Regions from separate parts of the Streptomyces sp. SP17BM10 genome, predicted to be linked through region 2. Evidence: predicted binding sites of a transcription regulator. Region 2 holds the regulator's gene; each other region holds the start of a gene.
The links. Region 2 encodes HrcA, which represses chaperone genes, less so after heat shock. Its sites were predicted from a motif close to TTNGCACTCNGNNNNNCNGAGTGCNAA; they were not measured.

Region 1: groES (co-chaperone GroES) is a predicted target of HrcA. The motif match lies at 1,764-1,790, and genes of this name have one in related genera.
Region 3: PUR71_RS39450 (FmdB family zinc ribbon protein) is a predicted target of HrcA. The motif match lies at 1,870-1,896, and genes of this name have one in related genera.

What each region holds. Positions count from the first base shown of each region.
Region 1 covers NZ_JAQYXB010000571.1:142,758-146,026, forward strand. The annotation lists gene groL (chaperonin GroEL) at 1-1,199, opposite strand, end outside; gene groES (co-chaperone GroES) at 1,316-1,621, opposite strand; gene PUR71_RS15900 (class I SAM-dependent methyltransferase) at 1,901-3,067, shown strand; gene PUR71_RS15905 (polysaccharide deacetylase family protein) at 3,105-3,269, opposite strand, start outside.
Region 2 covers NZ_JAQYXB010000669.1:242,104-245,372, forward strand. The annotation lists gene PUR71_RS34220 (16S rRNA (uracil(1498)-N(3))-methyltransferase) at 1-36, opposite strand, end outside; gene dnaJ (molecular chaperone DnaJ) at 134-1,276, opposite strand; gene hrcA (heat-inducible transcriptional repressor HrcA) at 1,355-2,389, opposite strand; gene htpX (zinc metalloprotease HtpX) at 2,639-3,269, shown strand, end outside.
Region 3 covers NZ_JAQYXB010000684.1:77,731-80,999, reverse strand. The annotation lists gene PUR71_RS39470 (sigma-70 family RNA polymerase sigma factor) at 1-118, shown strand, start outside; gene PUR71_RS39465 (hypothetical protein) at 250-471, shown strand; gene mscL (large conductance mechanosensitive channel protein MscL) at 513-932, opposite strand; gene PUR71_RS39455 (hypothetical protein) at 963-1,238, opposite strand; gene PUR71_RS39450 (FmdB family zinc ribbon protein) at 1,556-1,858, opposite strand; gene PUR71_RS39445 (MFS transporter) at 1,972-3,269, opposite strand, start outside.

The DNA.
Region 1 (3,269 bases), on a different contig from region 2:
ATGGCGTCCTCCAGGCGGTGCTTGCGCTCCTTCAGCTCCACCTCGGTGGCGGCGCCGACCTTGATGACGCAGACGCCGCCGGCCAGCTTGGCCAGGCGCTCCTGCAGCTTCTCGCGGTCCCAGTCGGAGTCGGTGCCGGCGATCTCGCCCTTGATCTGGGCGACGCGGCCGGCCACGGCCTCGGCGTCGCCGGCGCCCTCGACGATCGTGGTCTCGTCCTTGGTGATGGTCACGCGGCGGGCGCTGCCCAGCACGTCCAGACCGGCCTGGTCGAGCTTGAGGCCGACCTCCTCGGAGATCACGGTGCCGCCGGTCAGGGTGGCCAGGTCGCCGAGGATCGCCTTGCGGCGGTCGCCGAAGCCCGGGGCCTTGACGGCGACGGCGTTGAAGATGCCGCGGATCTTGTTCAGGACCAGGGTCGACAGCGCCTCGCCGTCGACGTCCTCGGCGATGATCAGCAGCGGCTTGGAGGCACCGCCCTGCAGGATCTTCTCCAGCAGCGGCAGCAGCTCCTGGATCGAGGAGATCTTGCCCTGGTGGATCAGGATGTACGGGTCCTCCAGGACCGCCTCCTGCCGCTCCGCGTCGGTGACGAAGTACGGCGACAGGTAGCCCTTGTCGAACTGCATGCCCTCGGTGAACTCGAGCTCCACGCCGAAGGTGTTCGACTCCTCGACGGTGATGACACCGTCCTTGCCGACCTTGTCGATCGCCTCGGCGATCAGCTCGCCGACCTGGGTGTCCTGGGCGGAGAGGGACGCGACGGCGGCGACGTCGTCCTTGCCCTCGATCTCGCGGGCCACCGAGAGCAGGTGCTCGGAGACGGCGGCGACGGCCTTGTCGATGCCCTTCTTCAGGGCGGCCGGGCCGGCGCCGGCGGCGACGTTGCGCAGACCCTCGTTGACCAGGGCCTGGGCCAGCACGGTGGCGGTGGTGGTGCCGTCGCCCGCGACGTCGTTGGTCTTGGTGGCGACCTCCTTGACGAGCTGCGCGCCAAGGTTCTCGTACGGGTCGTCCAGCTCGACCTCACGGGCGATGGTGACACCGTCGTTGGTGATGGTCGGGGCGCCGAACTTCTTGTCGATGACGACGTTGCGGCCCTTGGGGCCGATGGTCACCTTGACGGTGTCGGCCAGCTTGTTGACACCGCGCTCCAGCGAGCGGCGGGCGTCCTCGTCGAACTGCAGGATCTTCGCCATGTTCCCTATTCCCTCGGGGCTGCGGCCGGCCCACCGGCCGCCGAACTACGTGAACCAACAACCACGCCCCGGGCCCCTGTCACTTGGGACACGGATCCGGGGCGGGTCGGAACGACTTACTTCTCGATGATGGCGAGAACGTCGCGGGCGGAGAGGACGAGGTACTCCTCGCCCTGGTACTTCACCTCGGTGCCGCCGTACTTCGAGTACAGGACGATGTCACCGACGGCGACGTCGAGCGGCAGACGCTGGCCGTCCTCGAAGCGGCCCGGGCCGACGGCCAGGACGACGCCCTCCTGGGGCTTCTCCTTGGCGGTGTCCGGGATAACCAGGCCGGAGGCCGTGGTGGTCTCGGCGTCGAGCGGCTGGACCACGATGCGGTCCTCGAGCGGCTTGATGGCAACCTTGCTGCTGGTGGTCACGTCCGAGCTCCCCTTCGGAGATTACGGGGTTTTCTAACGGGTAAGGGGCGAACCTGCGGACCTGCCGTCGCGGGGGTCAGGCACGCTTCTTCGCGTTAGCACTCCCCCGGTGGAGAGTGCCAAGGACGACCATAGGCCCGTGTTAGCACTCAGTCAACCAGAGTGCCAACGACGCGCCCCGCCGTCCCGGCCGGCGGACGCCCGGGCCCACCCGGTCCCGGTCCGGCGCGGCCGCCGGGGAACCGACCACCACCTGCCCCGACCGGCGAGAATGGCCCCGTGGACACCGAGAACCTCCAGCCGCTGCTGACCCCCGAGGGCCAGGACCTGCTCGCCGCGCTGCGCGAGTTCACACCCGAGGAGGAGCTCGCGCTGGCCACCCGGCTGCGGCGCGAGCACCCGGCCGACCTGGTGTCGGCGGCGTTCGGGCAGGCGCGGCTGCGCCAGCGCGCCCGCGCGAAGTTCGGGGCGGACGCCGACCTGATGTACTTCACGCCCAACGGCGTCGAGCAGTCCACCCGGCGCAGCGTCGCCGAGTGGCGCGCGCAGCGCTTCGCCGGGCTCGGGGTGCGCCGGCTCGCCGACCTGTGCTGCGGGATCGGCGGGGACGTCCTGGCGCTGGCCCGGGCCGGGATCGAGGTGCTGGCCGTCGACCGGGACCCGGCCGCCTGCGCGGCCACCGCCGCCAACGCCGCCGCGCTGGGCCTCACCGACCTGGTCGAGGTGCGCTGCGCGGACGTCGCCGACGTGGACGTCACCGGCTACGACGCGGTGTTCACCGACCCGGCGCGGCGCACGGCGCGCGGCCGGGTGTTCGACCCGGAGGCGTACGCCCCCCCGCTCTCCTGGGCGATCGAGGCCGGCCGCCGGACCCCGGTCGGCGCCCTGAAGGTCGCGCCGGGCATCCCGCACGACGCCGTCCCCGAGGACGCCGAGGCCGAATGGGTCTCCGACCACGGGGACGTCAAGGAGGCGGTGCTCTGGTTCGGCACCAAGGCCGCCCACCCGCACCGCGCGACCCTGCTGCCGCACGCCGCGAGCCTCACCGGCGGCGACCTGCCCGACCCCGCGGCCGGGCCGGTCGGCCGCTACCTGTACGAGCCGGACGGCGCCGTGATCCGCGCCCACCTGGTGGCCGAGGTGGCCGAGCAGGTGGGCGGGCGGCTGATCGACCCGAAGATCGCCTACCTGACCTCGGACGAGCTGGTCCCCACGCCGTACGCGCACGCCTTCGAGCTGACCGACGTGCTGCCCTTCCACATCAAGAAGCTGAAGGCCCTGCTGCGCGAGCGCGGGGTCGGCACGGTGGTGATCAAGAAGCGCGGGATGGCGATCACCCCGGAGGAACTGCGCCGCCAGCTCAAGCCCTCCGGGCCGAACTCCGTCACGGTCATCCTCAGCCGCACGGACGACGGCCCGCTGATGATGCTCGGTCAGCCGGTCTGAGCGGCCGGGCCCCGAGTCGGACCGGAGGACCGGTCGGCTACGCGGGCGGCTGGACGTAGTCGTCCAGCCGGGCCACCGAGAAGCCCTGTTCCTGGATCCGGGCCAGCAGTTCGCCGAACATCTGGGTCATCGTGGCGCCCTTGAGCTCCTTCGGGCCGCGGAAGTGGGCCAGGATGATGTCGCCGGGCTTCAGTTTCTTGTC
Region 2 (3,269 bases):
CCGCCCGGTCTCGACGACGAACACGGGGGCGGTCATGGAGGTGGACCTTTCGGGGTGGAGGGGCCTGCGGCCCGAGGGGGGAGACGCGAAAGGGGTGCCGGGGCGAGGAACCCCGGCACCCCTCCGCAGGCGACTAGCGGCCGTTGAACGCGTCCTTCAGACGCGAGAACAGGCCCTGCTGGCCCGGCGCGAACTGGCCGGACGGACGTTCCTCGCCGCGCAGCACCGCGAGGCGGCGCAGCAGCTCCTCCTGCTCGGCGTCGAGCTTGGTGGGCGTCTGCACCTCGACGTGCACTATCAGGTCGCCCCGGCCGCCCCCGCGCAGGTGGGTGATGCCGCGGCCGTGCAGCGGGATCGACTGGCCGGACTGGGTGCCGGGCCGGATGTCGACCTCCTCCAGCCCGTCCAGGGTCTGCAGCGGCACCTGGGTGCCGAGCGAGGCCGCCGTCATCGGGATGGTGACGGTGCAGTGCAGGTCGTCCCCGCGCCGCTGGAAGACGGTGTGCGAGGTCTCGGCGATCTCGACGTACAGGTCGCCGGCCGGGCCGCCGCCAGGGCCGACCTCGCCCTCGCCGGCCAGCTGGATCCGGGTGCCGTTGTCGACACCGGCCGGGATCTTGACGGTCAGCGTGCGGCGGGCGCGGACCCGGCCGTCGCCGGCGCACTCCGGGCACGGGGTCGGCACGACAGTGCCGAAGCCCTGGCACTGCGGGCAGGGGCGGGAGGTCATGACCTGGCCCAGGAAGGACCGGGTGACCTGGGAGACCTCGCCCTTGCCGCGGCACATGTCACAGGTCTGCGCGGAGGTGCCGGGCGCGGCGCCCTCCCCGCTGCAGGTGGTGCAGGTGACGGCCGTGTCGACCTGGAGCTCCTTGGTGGTGCCGAACGCGGCCTCCTCCAGGGTGATCTCCAGCCGGATCATGGCGTCCTGCCCGCGGCGGGTGCGCGAGCGCGGGCCGCGCTGGCCGGCCGCGGCGCCGAAGAAGGCGTCCATGATGTCGGAGAAGCCGAATCCGGCCGCGCCGGCGCCGAAGCCGCCCGCGCCACCGCCGCCGCCCGGCGACAGCGGGTCGCCGCCGAGGTCGTACACCTGCCGCTTCTGCGGGTCGGAGAGCACCTCGTAGGCGGCGTTGATCTCCTTGAACCGCTCCTGCGTCTTCGGGTCCGGGTTGACGTCCGGGTGCAGTTCGCGTGCCAGGCGCCGGAACGCCTTCTTGATCTCGTCCTGCCCCGCATCCCGTCGGACGCCGAGTACCGCGTAGTAGTCCGTGGCCACCTAATGCTCCGCTTGTTCCGCCTGTAGTAGTGCTGGGACCGGGCACCACCGCTGGTCTCGCCCAGCGGTGGCTGTTCGCTACGACTCGGCCAGGATCTGGCCCACGTACCGCGCCACCGCCCGCACCGCCCCCATTGTGCCCGGATAGTCCATCCGGGTCGGACCGATCACACCCAGTTTGGCCACGCTCTCGTCGCCCGAACCGTAACCGACCGACACCACCGAGGTGGAATTCAGCCCCTCGTAGGCGTTCTCCCGGCCGATCCGGACCGTCATCGCCGCGTCCGCGGTCTCACCCAGGAGGCGGAGCAGGACGACCTGCTCCTCCAGGGCCTCCAGGACCGGCTGGATGGTGAGCGGGAAGTCGTGGCCGAAGCGGGTCAGGTTGGCCGTGCCGGCCAGCATGATCCGCTCCTCGTTCTGCTCGGCGAGCGCCTCGAACAGCGTCGCCAGGACCGTGGTGACGGTCGGCCGGTCGACCTGCTCGAACATCGCGGGCAGTTCCTCCAGCGCCGCCGGGACGTCCGGCAGGCGCTGGCCCGCGGCCCGCGCGTTGATCCGGGCCCGCAGGTCCGCCAGGACGCTCTCGCCGACGGTCCCCGGACAGTCCACCGTCCGCTGCTCGACCCGGCCGGTGTTGGTGATCAGGACCAGCATCACCTTGGCCGGGGCGAGCGCGACCAGTTCGATGTGCCGCACGGTCGAGCGGCTCAGCGAGGGGTACTGGACGACGGCGACCTGCCGGGTGAGCTGGGCGAGCAGCCGCACGGTGCGCGCGACGGTGTCGTCCAGGTCGACCGCGCCCTCCAGGAAGTGCCGGATCGCGCGCCGCTCGGGCGCGCTCATCGGCTTGACCTCGGCGAGCCGGTCGACGAACAGCCGGTACCCCTTGTCGGTGGGGATGCGCCCGGCGCTGGTGTGCGGCTGGTGGATGTACCCCTCCTCCTCCAGCGCCGCCATGTCGTTGCGGACGGTGGCCGGGGAGACCCCGAGGTTGTGCCGCTCCACCAGGGCCTTCGAGCCGACCGGCTCCTCGGTGCCCACGTAGTCCTGGACGATCGCGCGCAGCACGGCCAGCTTGCGGTCGTCCAGCTGGCGGACCTCACCGGCCATGGGGCACGCACCTCCGTCTTCGCACGTTGTCCGTTGTGACGCATCGAGCTGATGCGGGCCCGGCGGGCCCGGCTTTGGCACTCTGAGCGCGCGAGTGCCAGAACCCTACCTGCCAGTGTACGGCCCGGGTCCGACGGCAGGAACGGCACAGCGGGGGTGATCCTGCCCGCAGTTCCCGGCGCGGGGGTGGTGCCCCGCGGCCGTCCGGGTGGCAGCATCGATAGCGGACGGCGAACGGAGGAGCAAGCGATGTCGAGCTCGGCCCAGCACACCCGATTCGCGCCCGACCGCGGCCTGACCGGCCGGATGGTCGGCACCATGTTCGTGATCGGGCTGTTGTACGTCGGTTTCACCGGCCTGCTGATCGTGCTGCTGCGCGGCGCCTGGCCCCTGATCGTGCTGATCTCCGGCGGGCTGTTCGTGGCCCAGTTCTGGTTCAGCGACAAGATCACCGAACGGGCGATGGGCGCCCGCCCGGTGTCCCCCGAGGAGTACCCGCAACTGCACGGCACCGTCGACCGGCTCTGCGCGCTCGCCGACATGCCCAAGCCCAGGGTGGCGGTCGCCGACAGCGACATGCCGAACGCCTTCGCCACCGGGCGCAACCCGCAGAACGCCGTCGTGTGCGTCACCACCGGCCTGCTGCGCCGGCTGGAGCCCGAGGAACTGGAGGGCGTCCTCGCGCACGAGCTCTCCCACGTCGCCCACCGGGACGTCGCCGTGATGACGATCGCCGGCTTCCTCGGCGTCCTCGCCGGGGCGATGACCAGGATCGCCGTGTACGGCGGGTTCATGGGCGGCGGACGCAACAACAACGACCAGAACGCGGCCATCGTCGCGCTGATCATCCCGCTGGTGGCGATGGTCGTCTACGCGATCA
Region 3 (3,269 bases), on a different contig from region 2:
CCTCACCGAGGTGGGCAAGCAGCACGGCCTCACCCGCGAGCGGATCCGGCAGATCGAGAAGCACGCGCTGGCCGAGCTGAAGAAGATCGCCGACCACGCGGGCTTCGAGGCGGCGTGAGGGACGGGACCACGGAGCAGACGGATCTCGGGCCCGGGTGCGGAGCGCTCCGCACCCGGGCCCGAGGCCGTCCCGGGCTCCTAGGCTGGAGGGACAGGACGACGACCGGGTCGAGCAGCGGGGTGAACAGGGTGAGCGAGCAGGAACAGGACCGGGCGCAGGAGCCGGAGACGCCGGAAGCGGCGGAGCGGGCGGAGAATGCCCGGGCGAAGGCACGCCTCGTCTTCGGGGACCCGCTGGACCGGCAGTCCCGGGACGACACCGACTCCGGTTGGGGCGACCGCCCCGGATCCGGGAGCGGGCGGGGGCTGGACTGGTACCTGAGCCAGCGCCCGCCGCACCACGGGGACTGAGCGGGGGCAGGGGGGAGGGACGGGGGTAGGAGGGGCCGCGCTCAGCGCAGCGGAGCGACCAGCGCGTCGCGGATCTCCGTGAGCAGCTGGACCTCCTTGGCCTCGGCCTCCGCCACTTCCTCGGGGAGGGTCTTGCGCCGGGCGGCCAGGCGGTTCATGGGCACGATCAGGACGAAGTAGACGACGGCGGCCGTGATCAGGAACTGGAGCGCGGCGCTGACCACCGGGCCCCAGAGGATGAGGATCCCGGACACGACCTCGCCGGTGGGAGACACCTCGCAGGGCCCCTTGAGGCAGGAACTGTAGGACCCGAGGTCCTTCGTCCCGAAAACACCGACGATCGGATTGATCACGCCCTTGACGAAGGCGTTGACGATGTTGGTGAAGGCCGCACCGATGACGACGGCGACGGCGAGCTCGACGACATTTCCACGCAGCAGGAATTCCTTGAAGCCCTTCATGCCGCCTCGAACGACGAAGTCGTCGGCCGGTTACGGGTGATCATCCGAAGCTCCGGATTGACAACCCGTGTGGCCCATCGCGCCACCCGACAGCGGCGGCGGCAGGCCCGCCCGCGCGGGCCCGGACGCGAGCGCCGCGGCCACCGCGAGCAGCACCAGCGACGGCACCCCGGCCCGCCGCCGGACGGCGCGCCACCAGCGGTGCCGCCCGCCGGCTCCGCGCCGGATCGGCCGGAAGCTCGGCACGGCCCGCCGGGGCGGCACGGTGGGTGCGGGCAGCGGGACGGCGTGGCTGAGGGCGTTCATCGGGAACCACCTCCGAGTCGTTCGGTCTCTGGTGACCCCACGGTGACCGCCCGCGGCGGAAGCCGGAAGACGTTATCCGCAGCCTGTGGATAACCCCGACCCTGTGGACGATGGCGTGCACCCGTTCGAGCTAGTCGGGTCGTTCGACGTTGACGGGAAGGCCCATCAGGCCGTCCATCAGGCCGTCCACCGGGGCATCCACCAGGGCGTGCACCAGGGCGTCCACCGGAAACGGCCACGGGAACGCCACCGGAACGGCGAAAGGCCCGCCGCCACCGCGAGGAGCGGGGCAGCGGGCCTTCCGGTGCGTACTGGGGTCAGCCGGCGGCCGGAGCCGGGGCGGACGAGCCCGAGGAGGACGACGCCGGGGCCGAGGGCGCCGAGGACGCCGGGGTCGACGTCGACGAGCTCGACGACGAGGAGCTCACCGAGCTGCTCGACGAGGAGCGGCTGTCCGTCCGGTAGAAGCCGGAGCCCTTGAAGACCACGCCCACGGCCGAGAAGACCTTGCGCAGCTTCCCCTGGCAGTCGGGGCAGGTGGTCAGCGCGTCGTCGGTGAACTTCTGCACCGCCTCCAGGCCGTGGCCGCACTCGGTGCACTGGTACTGGTACGTGGGCACTTGTCTTCCTCCTGGCACTCGCGCCTAATGAGTGCTAACGATGGTCAATGATGCGGTATTCCGCTTGATGAGTCCAGCGACTCCGGTGTGACGTGGGCCCGGTCGTCCCGCCGTCAGCCCTTGGCGGCGCCCACCAGCTGCGGCTCGGCGGCGGCCGGGACGGCGCCCGCGCCGGATCCGGCGACCACCGTGCTCGCCCCGCCCGAGGGCGCCAGCAGGTGCCGCAGCGAGACCAGCGCGGCCAGCCCCAGCCCGGCGCCGACGGCCGGCACCAGGAACCCGGCGGACGGCCCGTGGCCGTCGATCAGCCGGCCGGCCACCATCGAGCCGATCGCCAGGCCGAGGCCGATGGCGCCGGTCAGCCAGGTGAAGGCCTCGGTCTTGGCGCCGTCCGCGACCAGCGTCTCGACCAGCGTGTAGCCGCTGATCAGGGTCGGCGCGATGGCCAGGCCGCAGACCAGCCCGGCGATCGAGAGGGTGACCAGGTTGGGCATCGCCCACAGCGTCGAGCAGCCCAGCACCAGCAGGGTGTAGCTGATGATCATGCGCTGCTGCACCGCGCGCCGCCAGGCGATCACGCCGTACAGCACACCCGCCACCATCGAGCCGCCGGCGAAGATGCCGTACACGGTGCCGGCCGCGCCGTGCTGGCCGACCGAGTCGGCGAAGGCGTTGACCGAGACCTGCATGCCGCCGAACACCGCGCCCACGCCGAGGATGACGCCGGCCAGCAGCCGGACGCCGGGCGAGGCGAGCGCGGAGGCGCGCCGCACCCCGGGTCGAGGCACGATCCGGGCCGGCGCGGTGCGGCGCTGGGCCGCGAAGGCCAGGCCGCCGACGAAGGTGAGCGCGGCCTCCGTGATCAGGCTCGCGGAGGGGCTGACCGAGGTGGCGATCTTGGCGGCCAGGATCGGGCCGACGACGAAGGTGAGCTCGTCCGTCACGGACTCGAACGCGAACGCGGTGCTGACCTTGGCGGCGGAGGAGGCGCCGGCGCCCTCCGCGCCGAGCTTGGCCACCCAGCGGGCGCGGACCATCGCGCCGATCTGCGGCACGCTGGCCCCGGCCGGGACGGCGGCCAGGCACAGGCTCCAGGCCGGCGCGTGGCCGTTCGCGAGGACGATCAGCGCGGCGACCGAGGCGGCGTGCACGAAGACCGTCGGGACGAGGACGGTGGCCTGCCCGTACCGGTCGGAGAGCCGGCCGGTCTGCGGGCCGATCAGGGCCTGGGCGACGGCGGCGACCGCGGTGACGGTGCCGGCCGTGCCCCATGAGCCGCCGGTGCCCGTGACGAGCATCAGGATGCCCATGCCGAGCATGGCGTAGGGCAGCCGCGCGACGAACGCGGGTGCCAGGAACGTCCAGGCACCCGGCGTGCGCAGCAGCGCTCCGTACCCGACGCGCGCGGGGG